Desulfocurvus vexinensis DSM 17965: one gene and its partners. The protein of the gene in region 3 interacts with the protein of the main gene of each other region in a pairwise test. Links are inferred from orthologs where the notes say so. Each region holds a gene or a part of one and is shown on either strand. Other genes may lie near its edges.

Region 1 (4,812 bases), 180 kb from region 3 along the record:
TCACGGCGTCCTGGCCGGTCATGGCGTCGGCGACGAACAAGATCTCCTGCGGGCCCACGGCGGCCTTGATGGCCGCAAGCTCGCCCATGAGCGTCTCGTCCACATGCAGGCGGCCCGCCGTGTCCAGGATGGCCACGTTGCAGCCTTGCTCGCGGGCGGCGGCCACGGCGGCGCGGGCGATGTCCACCGGGTCCTGCCCGGACTGGGACGGATGCACCGGCACGTCGAGCTGGCGCGCCAGGGTCGTCAGCTGGTCGATGGCCGCCGGGCGGTACACGTCCGCAGGGACGAGGTACGGCTTCATCTTGTGCACCCGGCGCAGGTACAGGGCCAGCTTGGCCGAGGAGGTCGTCTTGCCCGAGCCCTGCAGGCCGACCATCATGATCACCGCCGGGGCGCCGCGCAGCTCCAGGCCCTTGGCCTCGCCGCCCAGAAGCGTGACCAGCTCGTCGTGGACGATCTTGACCACCTGCTGGCCGGGGGTCAGGCTGCGCAGCACCTCCTGGCCCAGGCAGCGCTCGCCCACGCGGGCCACGAAATCCTTGGCGACCTTGAAGTTGACGTCGGCCTCAAGAAGCGCAAGACGCACCTCGCGCAGGCCCTCCTGGATGTTGCTCTCATCCAGGCGGCCCTGACCCTTGAACTTCTTGAAGACGCCGCCCAGGCGGTCTTGGAGGCTTTCGAACATGCGCTATGGGCTCCTGCAAGCAAAAAGAGCTTTTCATTAAAGAACCGCCGCAGATTCGTCAAGTGCGCAAACCACGTCGCCGGGGGCGGCGGGAACGTGCCCCCCCCCGGCCACGGCGCCGCACCCCGCCCGGGCGGCCCCGGCTACGCGCCCAGGTGCGCGGCGCAGGCGGCCACGGTGTTGGTCAGCAGTTGGGCGATGGTCATGGGCCCAACGCCGCCGGGCACGGGGCTGATGGCCGCGCACTTGTCCTTCATGGCCTCGAAATCGCAGTCGCCCACCAGCCCCGCCTCGGTGCGGTGGATGCCCACGTCCACCACCACGGCGCCGTCCTTGATCCAGTCGGCCTTGACGTGCAGCGGGCGGCCCACGGCGGCGATGACGATATCGGCCTCGCGGCAGCAGGCGCGCTGGTCGTCCAGGGGCGTGCGCGAATGGACCACGGTGGTGGTGGCGTCGCCCAGGGCGCCGTATTCCAGCAGCATCAGCGCCATGGGCTTGCCCACGATGTTGGAGCGGCCCAGCACCACCGCGCGCTTGCCCGCCGTGGTCACGCCGTGGCGGCGCAGCAGCTCGATCACGCCCGCCGGGGTGCAGGGCCGGTAGCCGGGCAGCCCCAGGGCCAGGCGGCCCATGTTTTCGGGATGGAAGCCGTCCACGTCCTTGTCCGGGGCGATGCGCTCCAGGCAGGCCTGGCTGTGCAGCCCTTTGGGCAGGGGCAGTTGCAGCAGGATGCCGTCCACGGCGGGGTCGGCGTTGAGGCGGTCGATGAGGGCCTCCAGCTCGCCCTGGGCCACCGCGGCGTCCAGGCGGTGGGAGAAGGAGACGATGCCCGCCTCGGCGCAGCCTTTTTCCTTCATGCGCACGTAGACCTGGCTGGCGGGGTCGTCGCCCACGAGGATCACGGCCAGGCCCGGGGCGCGGCCGTGGTCCTGGCGCAGGGCGTCCACCCTGGCCTTGAGTTCCGTGCGGATGGTGGCCGCCGTGGCCTTGCCGTCCAGAAGAATCATGTTGCGTCTCCGGTTGGGGTTGGGGCCGGGAAAAGGGAGCGGGGCGCGGGCCTGTAAAGCTCCCGCGCCCCGCGTCGTTCCGGGGGCTTGCGCCCTAGTCCATGTCGAACCACTGCTCGCCCATGATGGGCCCGAAGTAGAGGCCGTCGTCCTCCAGGTCCTCCTCGATGCGCAGCAGCTGGTTGTACTTGGCCAGACGGTCCGAACGCGACAGCGAGCCGGTCTTGATCTGCCCGGCGTTCACGGCCACGGCCAGGTCGGCGATGAAATGGTCCTCGGTCTCGCCCGAGCGGTGGGAGATGACCGTGGTGTACGCGGCGCCCCGGGCCATTTCGATGGTGTCCAGGGTTTCGGTGACGGTGCCGATCTGGTTCAGCTTGATGAGGATGGAGTTGGCCACGCCCTCCTCGATGCCCCGGGCCAGAATCTCGGGGTTGGTGACGAAGATGTCGTCGCCCACGAGCTGGATGGTCTCGCCCAGCCGGGCCGACAGCGCCTTCCAGCCGTCCCAGTCGCCCTCGGCCAGCCCGTCCTCGATGGAGACGATGGGGAAGCGCGAGCACATGTCGGCGTAGTAGTCGATAAGCTCGGCGGCGGACAGGATGCGCTTCTCGCCCGCAAAGTTGTACATGCCGTCCTTGTGGAACTCGCTGGCCGCCGCGTCGATGGCCAGGGCGATGTCGCGCCCGGGCTCGTAGCCTGCGGCGGTGATGGCGCGGATGATGTACTCGAAGGCCTCCTGGTGGCTAGCGAGGTTGGGCGCGAAGCCGCCCTCGTCGCCCACGCTGGTGACGTGGCCGTCCTTGGCCAGGATCTTCTTGAGGCTGTGGAAGGTTTCGGCGCCCATGCGCAGGGCCTCGGCGAAGGTGTCCGCGCCCAGGGGCACGATCATGAACTCCTGGATGTCCAGGTTGTTGGGCGCGTGGGCCCCGCCGTTGATGATGTTCATGAGCGGCGCGGGCAGCACCTTGGCGTTGGGGCCGCCCAGGTAGCGGTACAGGGGCAGGCCCAGGAACTTGGCCCCGGCGCGGGCGGCGGCCATGGACACGCCGAGCATGGCGTTGGCCCCCAGGCGCGACTTGCTCTCGGTGCCGTCCAGGTCGATGAGCGCGTTGTCCAGGGCCACCTGGCGCAGCGCGTCCAGGCCGACCACGTTCTCGGCGATCTCGCCGTTGACGTTTTCCACGGCCTTCTGCACGCCCTTGCCGCCGTAGCGCGCGGGGTCGCCGTCGCGCAGCTCCAGGGCCTCGCGGGTGCCGGTGGAGGCGCCCGAGGGCACCGCCGCGACGCCCTTGGCCCCGGAGTCGGTGGTCACTTCGACCTCCAGGGTCGGGTTGCCGCGCGAATCGAGAATCTCCCTGGCCCAGACATTGACGATGGTGCTCATGGGTGCTCTCCTTGCAAGGATGGCTGCATGTGTGCGGCGCGCCGGGCGCGCCGGGGGCGGGACGCCGCAGCGTCCCTCGTATCAGAAATGTGTGCCCTGCGCCACAAGGGCGGCGCTCAGGCCTTCCATGACCAAGGCGGGCCGCACGTGGCCGATGGCCGGGCACAGGGCCGCCACCGCCGGGGCCAGCCCGCCCGTGGCCACCACCTCGGCGGGCCCGCCCATGAGCGCCGCCAGCCGCGCCGCCAGCCCCTCGGCCAGGGCCGCGAAGCCGAACAGGAAGCCCTGGTTCAGGCTGACCTGGGTGTCGAAACTCAGGCGCAGGGCGGGCTCGTCCAGGGTCAGGGCCAGGGGCGGCAAAAGCGCCGTGCCCGCCGTCAGGGCGTCCGCCGCAGTGCGCATGCCCGGGCAGGTCAGCCCGCCCAGGTACTCGTCGCCGCGCACGCAGTCCACCGTGGTGGCCGTGCCGAAATCGACGACCACCAGGCGCCCGGCCCCGGGCAGGGCCACGCGCGCGCCGAAGGCCCCGGCCAGCCGGTCCGCCCCCACGTTGGGCGGGATGGCGGCCATGTTGGCAAAGCCCAGGGGCAGGTCGCGCGGGGCGAACAGCGGGTCCCGGCCCGTCAGCTCGCGCACCAGGGCCGCCACGGCGCCGTTTGCCGCAGGCACCACCGACGACACCGCCGCCCCCGCCAGGGCGCCGGGGGCCAGCCCGGCCCCGGCGCACAGGGCCAGCACCGCCGCCTCCAGGGCCTGCGCCCCGCCATGGGTGGCCACGGCGCGCGCCGGGCCGGGTTGCCCGCCGGGCGCGGCCAGGGCGGCCTTGATATTGGTGTTGCCGACGTCGAGTATCAGGAAGGGGGTGTCGTTCATGGCCGTCCGGGCGCGGGCTTTCGCCGCTCCCAGGACTGTAGCGATTTGGCGCGGAAACTCAAGCGTCCTTTTCGTGTTCGAAACAGGTTGTCCTTTTCCCTGGCCGAGGGTATGGGATGGGAGGAGTGCGACCCATTAACAGACCAGATTCCTGGGAGAAAGGACGGACGCCATGGACCCGACGACCCTCATTCCGGCCACCGAGCCCTACCAGGTGCAGTGGTGGATCTTCCAGGCCCTCTTGAGCCTGGGCTTCCTGGTACACATCCTGCTCGTGAACGTCATGCTCGGCACGGCGGTCATGGCCCTGGCCGGCGGCCTGGGCGGGGCGGACGACCCCTCGGCCAAGGCCATCTCCACCAAGCTGCCCACGGTCATCGCCTTCACCGTGAACTTCGGGGTGGTGCCGCTGCTCTTCCTCCAGGTGCTCTACGGGCATTTCTTCTACATCAGCGACATCATCATGGGCTGGTTCTGGCTCTCGGTTCCCTTCCTGGTCATGTTCGCCTACTACATGGCCTACCTGTTCGACTTCCGCTACGAGCGCCTGGGCCAGGGGCGGACCGCCGTGCTGGCCCTGGCCGTGGTCTGCATGACGGCGGTGGCCTTCTTTTTCGTCAACAACCTGACCATGTTCCTGACCCCCGACCGCTGGCTGGCCTATTTCGAGAACGACCGGGGCACCGTGCTCAACTGGGGCGACCCGTCGCTTCTGCCGCGCGTGGCGCATTTCCTGCTGGCCTCCCTGGCCGTGGGCGGGCTGGCCGTGGCCCTGTTGTGGAGCCGGGGCGAGCGCGCCGCGCGGCCCGACGCGCCGGAGCACGTCCGGCGCGGGATGCGCTGGTTCCTGCGGG
Region 2 (4,957 bases), 170 kb from region 3 along the record:
CCCCCAGGCGCGACAGGCGGCCCAGCAGGTCGTACACCTTGCGCTCGGGCTTCTCGCGCACCGAGCAGGTGTTGACCAGCACCACCCGCGCGCGGTCCTCGGGGGCGCGGGTCCAGCCGTGGGCGCCCAGGGCGCGGCCCAGCCAGTCCGAGTCGTGGGCGTTCATCTGGCAGCCGAAGGTCAGGATATGAAAGGTCTTGTTTTCCGGATTCATGGGCTCGCTTCGGCGCCCGTGGCGCCGTCCAGCCAGCCGCGCAGCCAGGTCAGCGCGCGGCGGCGGGTTTCATCCTTGGGGATGTCATCGTTGGTGATGGCCAGCTCGGCGCGCGGGTCTTCCTCGAAGGGCACGTCCACGCCGACGACCTCGCCCAGGCCCGGGAACTGGCGCCCCGTCTCGCGGCGCTCCAGGGCCTTGGCGTACAGCCCGGCCATGACCAGCCCCTCGGGCCGCCGCGCCTCGCGGGCCATGGCCGTTTCCAGCCGGCAGCGCACATGGACCTCGGCGAAGCGCGCGATGAGCGACCGGGCGTACTCCCGGAAGGCCACGCGATACGCCGCGCCGTCCATGAGCACCCCGCGCCCGGCGGCGGCCAGGGCGGCGGCCTCCTCGGCGAACAGGCGGTAGGCCTCTTCGCGCTCGGCGGCGCTGTACTGCGGCTGCGGGAAATAGGCCTTGCGCCGGGCGTCCATCTGCAGCAGCACCACGTCGCGGCCCTCGTCGGCCAGGGCCTGGGCCAGCCCGCGCGCCAGGGCCGACTTGCCCGACCCCGGCAGCCCCACGACCCACACGGCCCAGCCAGCCCCGCCGGGCTTGCCGCTGCTCACCGCAGGTAGTGGTTGAAGTCCATGTAGTTGAACCTCCCGTCCTCCAGCACGTTCTCCACGAAGCGCAAAAGCGCGGCGCGGACCTCGGGCGTGTGGCGTGGGTACCACTGCGGCGAGGCGACCACAAGCCCCCGGAACACATAGAACGGCGCCACCACCTCCATGGCCTGGGTGTCGCCCGTGGCTTCGAGCCAGGACTGCCACAGGGCGGTATACAGCTCCAGGAACGGCCCTTCCAGCCGGGGCCGCCCGCCCAGCAGGCCGAACAGCGCGTAGTTGAGGGTCATGGTCGCCACGTCCCCGGCGGGCTCGCCCCACACGCCGCGGCTGCGGTCCAGCACGCGGAAGTCGAAGCGGCCCGCGTCGTCGCGCGTCACCAGCACGTTCCAGGGGTGAAAGTCGCCGTGGACCTCGGCCAGGCGGTGGGTGTAGCCGCGCAGCTTCCAGCGCCAGTCCACCAGCCGCCTCTCCAGGGCCTTGAAGCGTTCGGGCGGGAAGGCCGCGTAGGGGTGCGGGTAGCCGTCCACGATGCCGTAGATGCACTCGCAGTCGCCGATGAGGTTGCGCACGTGGCGGATGTAGCGGTCGGGGTCGTCCTGGCGCACGGCATGCACCCGCGCCAGCCAGCGCCCGAACTCGCGCGCCAGCTCCAGATCGTACTCCGTCAGGCCGTGCTCGCCGATGCGCTCCAGCTCCAGGAAATAGTCCGACCCCGGGAGCATCTCGTTGACGATGAAGAACTCGCGGGCCGCGCGCACGGGCACCAGCCGCCCCGAGGCGTTGACGTAGCCCATGCCCAGGGGCCGGGCGTGGCGTTCCATGCGCGCGCCGGTCTCATACTGGAAGATGGCCACCCGGGCGCGGTCCCAGTAGTCCTGGTGGCCGTAGCGGTCACCGCGCATGAGCGAGAACACGGCCTCGCCCACCTTGCCCGCGCGCTCCCAGCGCACCAGCACCGGGCGGCCATAGCCGAAGTCCTTGATGCCCTGCTCGTCCAGCGACCCCACGGCGCCCAGGGCCGTGACCCGCACCTGGCCGCCCAGGGCCTCGCCCAGGTAGCGTTCCACGCTCTCGCGCGTCAGCTCGATCATCGTCGGCCTCCTTGTGCAGTTTGGCCGACCCGGCGCCCCGGGCGCCCGCAGGCGTCAGCGCGCCGGGGCCGGGCCGAAGTGGCGCTCGTACACGGCCCAGAACTCGTCCTGGGTGAAGGCGTGCTCCTGGGTGCCCAGGTTCTCCACGGCCCATTTGGCGCACACGGCGCCCAGGCGCGCGGCCTCGGGCAGGGCCAGCCCCAGGGCCAGGCCCTTGAGCAGCCCGGCGCGGAAGGCGTCGCCCGCGCCCGTGGGATCCACCACCCGGGCCACCGGCACGGCGGGCACCTCGGTGACCGTGCCGTCCGCCGCGTGGATGCGCGCGCCCTGCTCGCCCAGGGTGGTGATGACGCTGCCGGCCATGCCCAGCAGCTCGGCCAGGGACCGGCCCGTGGCCTTCATGATCATCTCCAGCTCGTAGTCGTTGGAGACCAGGGCCATGGCCCCGTCGATGCACCCAGCCATGGCCTCGCCGGACAGGGCGGTGATGTTCTGCCCGGGGTCGAAGATGTAGGGGATGCCCTTGCCCTTGTAGAGCGCGGGCAGGGCCACCATGTCTTCGAGGTTGCCCGGGGAGACGATGGCCAGGGCGCGGGCCGGGTCCACCCCGGCGGCATCGAAGCCGCAGCGCGTGCCCATGGCCCCGGGGTTGAAGCAGGTGATCTGGTTGTCGGCCTGGTCGGTGGTGATGTGGCAGTTGGCCGTCAGTTCGCCGGGCACGCGGCAGACGCCCGACAGGTCCAGCCCCAGAGCCGTCAGGCGCTCCTGGTAGCGGTCAAAGTCCTTGCCTGCGGCGGAGAGGATGCGCGGGTGCTCGCCGAGCAGGGCCAGGTTGTAGGCGATGTTGCCCGCCGTGCCGCCGAAGCGCTCGGTCAGCCCGTTGCCCACGAAGCAGACGTTGAGGATGTGGATTTTGTCGGCCAGGATATGGTCGGCGAACCTGCCGGGAAAGCTCATGATGCGGTCGAAGGCCAGGGAGCCGGAGACGAGGATGTGCATGGGCAGGGGATCTCCTTTCGGGATTATGCGGTCGTGTCGGGCCGGGTCTGCTCGCGGATCCAGTCCAGGAACGGGGCGCTGCCTCCGGCCAGGGGCAGGGCCACAATGCAGGGAACGTCGTAGGAATGGGCCTGGCGCACGGCCAGGATCAGTTCGTCCAGGCGGTCGGCCCAGGTCTTGGCGATGAAGGCCGTCTCGCCCTCGTCGTGGACGGTGCCCTGCCAGGAATAGATGGACCGGACGGACCCCAGGACGTTGACGCAGGCCGCCAGGCGCCGCTGCACCAGCAGGCGGCCGATGCGCGCGGCCTCGTCGGCGTCCGCCGCCGTCATGTAGACGATGAGGGCTCCCGTGTCCATGGCCGCGCCCTGCCCCGGCCTACTTGGGGCACACCGGCGCGGCGCCCGCCGGAAGGCCGAAAAGGTAATCGACGATGAGGGCCTTCTCTGCGGAGTCCACCTGGGCCCCGCGCATCATCATGCGCGTCACCGTCACGTCCCAGGCGTCCTTGCCCTTGCCGCGCAGGTTGCGGCAGATGCGCACCGTGTCGTGGCAGCGGGTGCAGCGGCTCATGACCAGGGTCGGGCCGTCGTGGGCCTCGGGCGGGGCGGCCTGCTCCGGGGCCGGGCACACGGGCGGGCTGCCCGGCTCCAGGGCCGCCAGCCAGTCCACCAGGATGCGCTTTTCGTCCACGTCCAGGCGCGCGCCGCCCCGGTGCATCTCGTTGACCACCCAGTCCCAGCCGCCGCGGTCGAGCTTGCCGAGCTTGGCGCAGGCCAGCTCCGTGCCGTGGCAGGCCGTGCAGCGCTCCTGGAGCAGGGCCGCGCCGTCCTGCGCGGCCATGGCCAGGGCCAGGGACAGGAACAAACCCAGAGGCAGCGCCAGGGCCAGGGCGGCCCCCGCGCGCCGGATGCGTTTTGCAGACAGCATGGCCATGCACACCTCCCGCGCCGCAGGCCCGGCGCAAGCCCGAGAATAGCAGGCCCGGCGGCAAAAGCAAACCGCTTTCGCCGGACGCGGCGGGCCGCCCTGGCCCCGCGCCGCGCGCCAAAAGGGTTGACCTCGGGTCGCCAACGGAGTTAGGCGGTTGTGGATTTGCCCCGGTTCCGTCACCGCCGCACCCTTCATCAAACGGAGACACCATGCCCCTGCACGTCGTGGACCACCCGCTGGTTCGGCACAAGCTCGGCCTGCTGCGCCAGGACGGGCTGTCCACCAAGGACTTCCGCCAGCTCGCCAACGAGGTCGCCCGCCTGCTGACCTACGAGGCCACCAAGGACCTGAAGACCGAGAAGAAAACCGTCAAAGGCTGGGCGGGCGACGTGGTGGTGGACAACATCGAGGGCAAGACCCTGACCGTGGTGCCCATCCTGCGCGCCGGGCTGGGCATGCTCGACGGCGTGCTGGACATGGTGCCCGGCGCCAAGACCAGCGTGGTCGGCTTCTACCGCAACGAGGAAACTTTGAAACCCGTGCAGTACTACGTGAAGCTGGCCAACCAGATCGACAAGCGCATGGCGCTGATCCTGGACCCCATGCTGGCCACGGGCGGCACGCTCATCGCCACCATCGACCTGCTCAAGAAGGCCGGGTGCAAGTCCATCCGGGGGCTGTTCCTGGTGGCGGCGCCCGAGGGCCTGCGCCGCCTGGAAGCGGCCCACCCCGACGTGGACGTCTACACGGCGGCGGTGGACGAGCGCCTGAACGAGGTCGGCTACATCCTGCCCGGCCTGGGCGACGCGGGCGACAAGATCTTCGGCACCAAGTAGCACACGGCGGGGCTTGCCCCGCCTTTTTTGAATCCGAGTCCTGAACCCTTTTGCAAGGAGAGGCGACGGCCATGGCCACAAGCGACTATTCGTTCCGGCTCAAGGACAGCCTGCTTGGCGCGCAGATGCTCTTCGTGGCCTTCGGGGCCCTGGTGCTCGTGCCCCTGCTCACGGGGCTGGACCCCAACGTGGCCCTGTTCACCGCCGGGGCGGGCACCCTGCTCTTCCAGGCCATCACCCGGGGCAAGGTGCCGGTGTTCCTGGCCTCGTCCT
Region 3 (4,700 bases):
GATTTTCCCACCGTCTACCCGCATCCCGCGCCCTGGGCCCAGGCCCTGGGGCTGGTGCGCCGCGTGGGTTTTTCCGTGCGCGGCGCCATGCGCGACGGCGCTCCCGAGGCCTTCGCCCTCCGCCCCCGGCCCGGCGGGGTGCGCGTGTACCTGGGCCGCGAGGACGCGCTGCTGCCGCCCGGGCCGCACACCTTCACCCTGGCCTACGAAACCACGGACCAGCTGGGCTTTTTCGCCGACCACGACGAACTGTACTGGAACGTCACGGGCCAGGGCTGGACCCTGCCCATCCTGCACGCGGCGTGCGAGGTGGCCCTGCCCCCGGGGGCGCGGCTGCTGGGCGCCGAGGCGTTCACCGGGTTCTCCGGCCAGCGGGGCGCGGCGTTCAGCGGCGGGCCGCAGGGCCCGGAGCTGGCCGCTTTCGCCACCACGGCGCCCCTGGCCCCCGGCCAGGGCCTGACCGTGGCCGTGCGCCTGGGCAAGGGCGCGGTGGCCGCCCCGGGCGGGGAGGCCGCCCGGCTGGCGCGCGACAACCCCGGGCCCCTGGGCGCCCTGGCCGGGCTGCTGGCGGCCCTGGGCGCCTACCTCTGGGCCTGGCGCCGCGTGGGCCGCGACCCCGGGGGCGGGGTGGTGGTGCCGCGCTTCCGGCCCCCGGCGGGGGTCAGCCCCGGGGCGGCGCGCTACGTGTTGCGCATGGGCTTCGACGACCATGTGTTCGCCGCCGCGCTGGTGGGGCTGGCCGTGCGCGGGGCCGTGCGCCTGGACCGCGCCCCCGGCGGCGCCTGGACCGTGGCCCGCGCCGCCGCCGCTGCCGAGGGCCTGGAACCCGAGGAGCGGGCCCTGCTGGAGGCGCTGTTCGCCCGGGGGCCGGAGGTGGCCCTGCGCCAGGAGGCCCACGCCGTGGTCCGCCCGGCGCGGGCGGCCCTGCGCAAGGCCCTGGCCGCGCGCTACCGGGGGGTGCTCTTCCGCGGCAACGCGGCCTGGCTGGCGCCGGGGCTGGCCCTGGGTCTGGCGGCCACGGGCGCCGCGCTGTGGGGCGCGCCCGAGCCGGTGCCCGCCGCCTTCCTCGCCCTGTGGCTGACCGTCTGGACGGCCATCACTGCGGGGCTCGTGCTGCGCGCCCTGGCCGCGCCCGCCGTGGGCACCCTTGTTCCGGCCCTGGCCTTCGCCGCCGGGTGGTGCGGCGGGGCGTTCATGCTCGGCGCGACGGCGGGCGGGCTGGCCCTGGCGGTGGTCGCCCTGGCCGGGGCCATGGCCGTGCTCTTCGCCTGGCTCATGCGCGCCCCGACGCCCGGGGGCCGCGCGGTGATGGACGAGCTGGAGGGCTTTCGCCTGTATCTGGCCGTGGCCGAGGAAGAGCGCCTGAACCTGCTCAACCCGCCGGACCGGACCCCGGAGCTGTTCGACGCCTGCCTGCCCTACGCCCTGGCCCTGGACTGCGAGCAGCAGTGGGCGCGCAAGTTCAGCGCCGTGCTGGAGGCCGCCGGGCGCGATCCGCACGCCGCCTCGCGCGGGGCGGGGCTGGCCGCGCGCGGGGGGCTGGGGCCGGGCGGGCGCGGGGGCGGGCTGGGCAGCTCCCTGGCCGGGGCCATCGCCGCGTCCTCGTCGGCCCCGGGCTCGGGGCGGGACTCGGGCGGCGCGGGCCGCGCGGGCGGCGGCGGCGGCGGCGGGGGCGGCGGGGGCTGGTAGCCCCGGGCGCGGCGGCGCATGCAATGGAACGCCCTGCCGTCATGGGGAAATCCGGCCCCTCCCCTGGCGCGCGGGCACGGCCAAACGGGGCGTTCCCGGCGCCCCGGACAGCTGGCAGCCCCGGGCGCGTGGCCTGCGCGGTTGCCTTTCGGCCCGCGCGGGGCTATAGCATGGGGGCGCCAACGCGCATACGGAGAAATGCAACATGTGGGAATCACTTTCTTTCCTTCTGAAGGCTGCGGCCATGGTCGTGATCTTCACCCTGCTGGCCCTGGGGGCCGGGGTGGGCATCGTGCGCGCCGCCAACCGCCGCGCGCGCCAGCGCGGGCAGGGCGGGGCCCCGGGCCGCTGAGGCCCGCCCGCGCCGCAACCCTTCGCCAGGAGCCGTATCTGCCATGAACATCCTGCGCATCCTCATCAAGGCCCTGTCCTTCGTGCTGGCCATCCCGTTCATCACCTACGGGTTCCTGGGGCTCATCAGGGCCATGCGCCTGGAGGGCGTCATCGACGACTACATGGGCTTCATCGGCTCCTACCGCAACCCGGTGACGGCGCTAATCCTGGTGGTCATCGGCGGCTGCCTGCTCTACGGCCTGAACGCCCTGGCCTCCAGGATCCGCTGACCATGGCCGAGCCCACTCCCGCGCCCCGGCCCTGGTGGCACAAGAATGCCTGGAAGATCGCCTACTTCGCCGCAGGCATCCTCTTCATCGGCCTGTCGCGCTTTTTCGTACCCTTCTGGCCGCGGTTCATCATTCTTTCCGCGTGGGCCGTGGGCATGGCGCTGATTTTCATCCGCCAGCTCGAAGCCGGGAAATGAGTGCCGGGGGTTGGCAGCCCCGGGCCGGATGGTGTACGGTGACGCCCGGACCCCTGCGCCCCGGCGGCGCCGGGCGGGGGCCGGGAGGGTGCATGACCGACCAGCGCAGCCGCAGCCGGGTTCCGGCCCGCTTCGAAGCCACCGTGTCCTGGCAGGGGCTGACCGTGCCTGTGATCAGCCTGAACATCAGCCTGCGCGGGATGCTCTGCGAGGCGCCCCTGGGCCTGGGCATGCACGCCGGGGACGCCTGCACCGTGCGCCTGACCCTGGCCCCGGACGTGGTGCTGGGCATCGCCGCCCGGGCCGCGCGTGCCGGGGGCGAATCCCTGGCCCTGGCCTTCGAGGAGATGGACCCCGCGACGTTCGCCCACCTGCGCAACCTGGTGCGCTACGCGGCCAGCGACCCCGACGCCATCGACGCCGAGCTGGCCGGGCCCTGCGCGGGCCCCTGCTGACCCCGGGCCGGGCCGCAGGGTCCGGCGCCGCCTGCCGCGTCGCCCCATCCATGAGCCCGCGCCCCGCGCCCCCTGCGCATGACCCCGCGCCGCGCCCCGCGCCCCCACGCAAAAAGGCCGCCGCACCCGCAAGGGTGCGGCGGCCTTTTCGGGCGGCCCCGGCGGCGCGGCTACAGGGCCCCGGCGGCGCGCAGGAAGGCCTCGTGGCGCTCTTTGTAGGGCGGGAACTTGAAGAAGGCCGAGCCGGAGACCAGACAGTCGGCCCCGGCGGCCACCAGTGCGGCGGTGTTCTCGGGCGTGCAGCCGCCGTCCACCTGGATCAGGCAGCGCGGGTTCAGCCGGTCGCGCAGGGCGGCCAGCTCGCGGATCTTGTCCAGGGAGAAGGGGATGAACGACTGCCCGCCGAAGCCGGGGTTGACGCTCATGATGAGCACCAGGTCCAGCTGCGGCAGCAGGTAGCGCACGGCGTCCACGGGGGTGGCCGGGTTGAGCGCCACGCCCACCTGCTTGCCCAGCTCGGCCACGGCGGCGCAGGTGCGCTCCAGGTGGCGGGTGGCCTCGGCGTGCACGCAGATCAGGTCCGCCCCGGCGCGGGCGAAATCGGCCACATAGCGCGCGGGCTCCTCGACCATGAGGTGCACGTCGAAGAACAGCCGCGTGCGCCCGCGCAGGGCGCCGATGATCGGTGCGCCCAGGGTGATGTTGGGCACGAAGGCGCCGTCCATCACGTCCCAGTGGACCCACTTGAGCCCGGCGGCCTCCAGGGCGGCCAGCTCCTCGGCCAGGCGCCCGTAGTCGCTGGACAGCAGGGACGGCGAGAGCAGGAAGGGCCGGGTCATGCTACTCCTCCCCGCCCTGCATGGCGAAATCGACCTTGATCTTGAAGAGCCGGGTGGCGGGCAGGTAGAGCACGTCCACCCCCGTGGCCGCGCCGATGTCCGCCAGGGCCTGCTGCACGGTTTCGGGGTCTTCGCCGATGAAGGTGAACCAGACGTTGAACTCGTGGTCGCGCAGGTAGTTGTGCGTCACGCCCGGGTGGGCGTTGACCGTGGCCACGAAGTGCTCCATGCGCTCGGGCGGCACCTTGGCCGCGCACAGGGTGGAGTGCCAGCCCAGGCGCGCGGACTGGAAATTGGCCCCGATGCGCCGGATGACGCCGGACTCCTTGAGGGCGCGCACGCGGGCCAGGGTCTCGGCCTCGGTCAGCCCCAGGTCGCGGCCAAGCTCCGCATAGGGCCGCGCGGCCACGGGAAAGCCGGACTGGATCACGTCCAGGATTCTGCGGTCGATGGCGTCCATCACGACTCCTCCCCCTTGCGGCGCGCCCGGGCCGGCTCGTGGGAGCACAGCGGCTCGGCGGCCATGTGGTCGCCGGACATGGTGTAGGCCCGGGCCCGGCACCCGGCGCAGACCTTGTGGTACTCGCAGACCCCGCACTTGCCCGTGAACTCGTCCTGGTTGCGGAACTGGTTGAATATCTTCGAGCTTTTCCAGATTTCCGGGAAGGGCGTCTCGCGCACGTTGCCGCAGTCCAGCACCAGGTAGCCGCAGGGCTGGACCTGCCCGGTGTGCGACACGAAGCAGAAGCCCACCCCGCCCAGGCAGCCGCGCGACACGGCGTCCAGCCCGAAGTTCTCGAAGGTCACGGGGATGCCCTCGGCCTTGGCGCGCTGGCGCAGGATGCGGTGGTAGTGCGGAGCGCAGGTGGCCTTGAGCTGCATGGCCGTGGTCTTCTG

The links.
Region 1: the proteins of rpe (region 3) and eno interact in binary tests that used the Escherichia coli proteins (3 or more experiments, as listed by UniProt). The link is inferred for Desulfocurvus vexinensis DSM 17965 from one-to-one orthologs.
Region 2: the proteins of rpe (region 3) and G495_RS0102435 interact in binary tests that used the Escherichia coli proteins (3 or more experiments, as listed by UniProt). The link is inferred for Desulfocurvus vexinensis DSM 17965 from one-to-one orthologs.

What each region holds. Positions count from the first base shown.
Region 1 is NZ_JAEX01000001.1:177,127-181,938, reverse strand. Bases 940-3,782 are described here. They hold eno (phosphopyruvate hydratase), read right to left. Parts: upstream 3,086-3,782; coding sequence 1,793-3,085; downstream 940-1,792. Other genes in these bases: G495_RS0100760 (type III pantothenate kinase), read right to left, coding at 3,167-3,782; folD (bifunctional methylenetetrahydrofolate dehydrogenase/methenyltetrahydrofolate cyclohydrolase FolD), read right to left, coding at 940-1,698. Also shown: ffh (signal recognition particle protein), read right to left, coding at 1-688; more of folD, read right to left, coding at 832-939; more of G495_RS0100760, read right to left, coding at 3,783-3,958; G495_RS0100755 (hypothetical protein), read left to right, coding at 4,131-4,812. UniProt on the Escherichia coli protein: Catalyzes the reversible conversion of 2-phosphoglycerate (2-PG) into phosphoenolpyruvate (PEP). It is essential for the degradation of carbohydrates via glycolysis.
Region 2 is NZ_JAEX01000001.1:526,175-531,131, reverse strand. The notes cover bases 944-3,931. They hold G495_RS0102435 (carbohydrate kinase family protein), read right to left. Parts: upstream 2,916-3,931; coding sequence 1,971-2,915; downstream 944-1,970. Other genes in these bases: G495_RS17190 (hypothetical protein), read right to left, coding at 3,294-3,851; cutA (divalent-cation tolerance protein CutA), read right to left, coding at 2,939-3,274; G495_RS0102440 (phosphotransferase family protein), read right to left, coding at 944-1,916. Outside these bases: G495_RS0102450 (MiaB/RimO family radical SAM methylthiotransferase), read right to left, coding at 1-214; G495_RS0102445 (adenylyl-sulfate kinase), read right to left, coding at 211-825; more of G495_RS0102440, read right to left, coding at 822-943; upp (uracil phosphoribosyltransferase), read left to right, coding at 4,058-4,684; G495_RS0102410 (uracil-xanthine permease family protein), read left to right, coding at 4,756-4,957. UniProt on the Escherichia coli protein: Catalyzes the ATP-dependent phosphorylation of fructoselysine to fructoselysine 6-phosphate. Functions in a fructoselysine degradation pathway that allows E.coli to grow on fructoselysine or psicoselysine.
Region 3 is NZ_JAEX01000001.1:355,531-360,230, forward strand. The notes cover bases 1,970-4,700. They hold rpe (ribulose-phosphate 3-epimerase), read right to left. Parts: upstream 3,804-4,700; coding sequence 3,135-3,803; downstream 1,970-3,134. Other genes in these bases: G495_RS21515 (hypothetical protein), read left to right, coding at 1,970-2,041; G495_RS0101620 (hypothetical protein), read left to right, coding at 2,085-2,312; G495_RS0101625 (hypothetical protein), read left to right, coding at 2,315-2,509; G495_RS0101630 (PilZ domain-containing protein), read left to right, coding at 2,602-2,964; ahbA (siroheme decarboxylase subunit alpha), read right to left, coding at 3,805-4,263. Outside these bases: G495_RS0101610 (DUF2207 domain-containing protein), read left to right, coding at 1-1,689; more of G495_RS21515, read left to right, coding at 1,895-1,969. UniProt on the Escherichia coli protein: Catalyzes the reversible epimerization of D-ribulose 5-phosphate to D-xylulose 5-phosphate.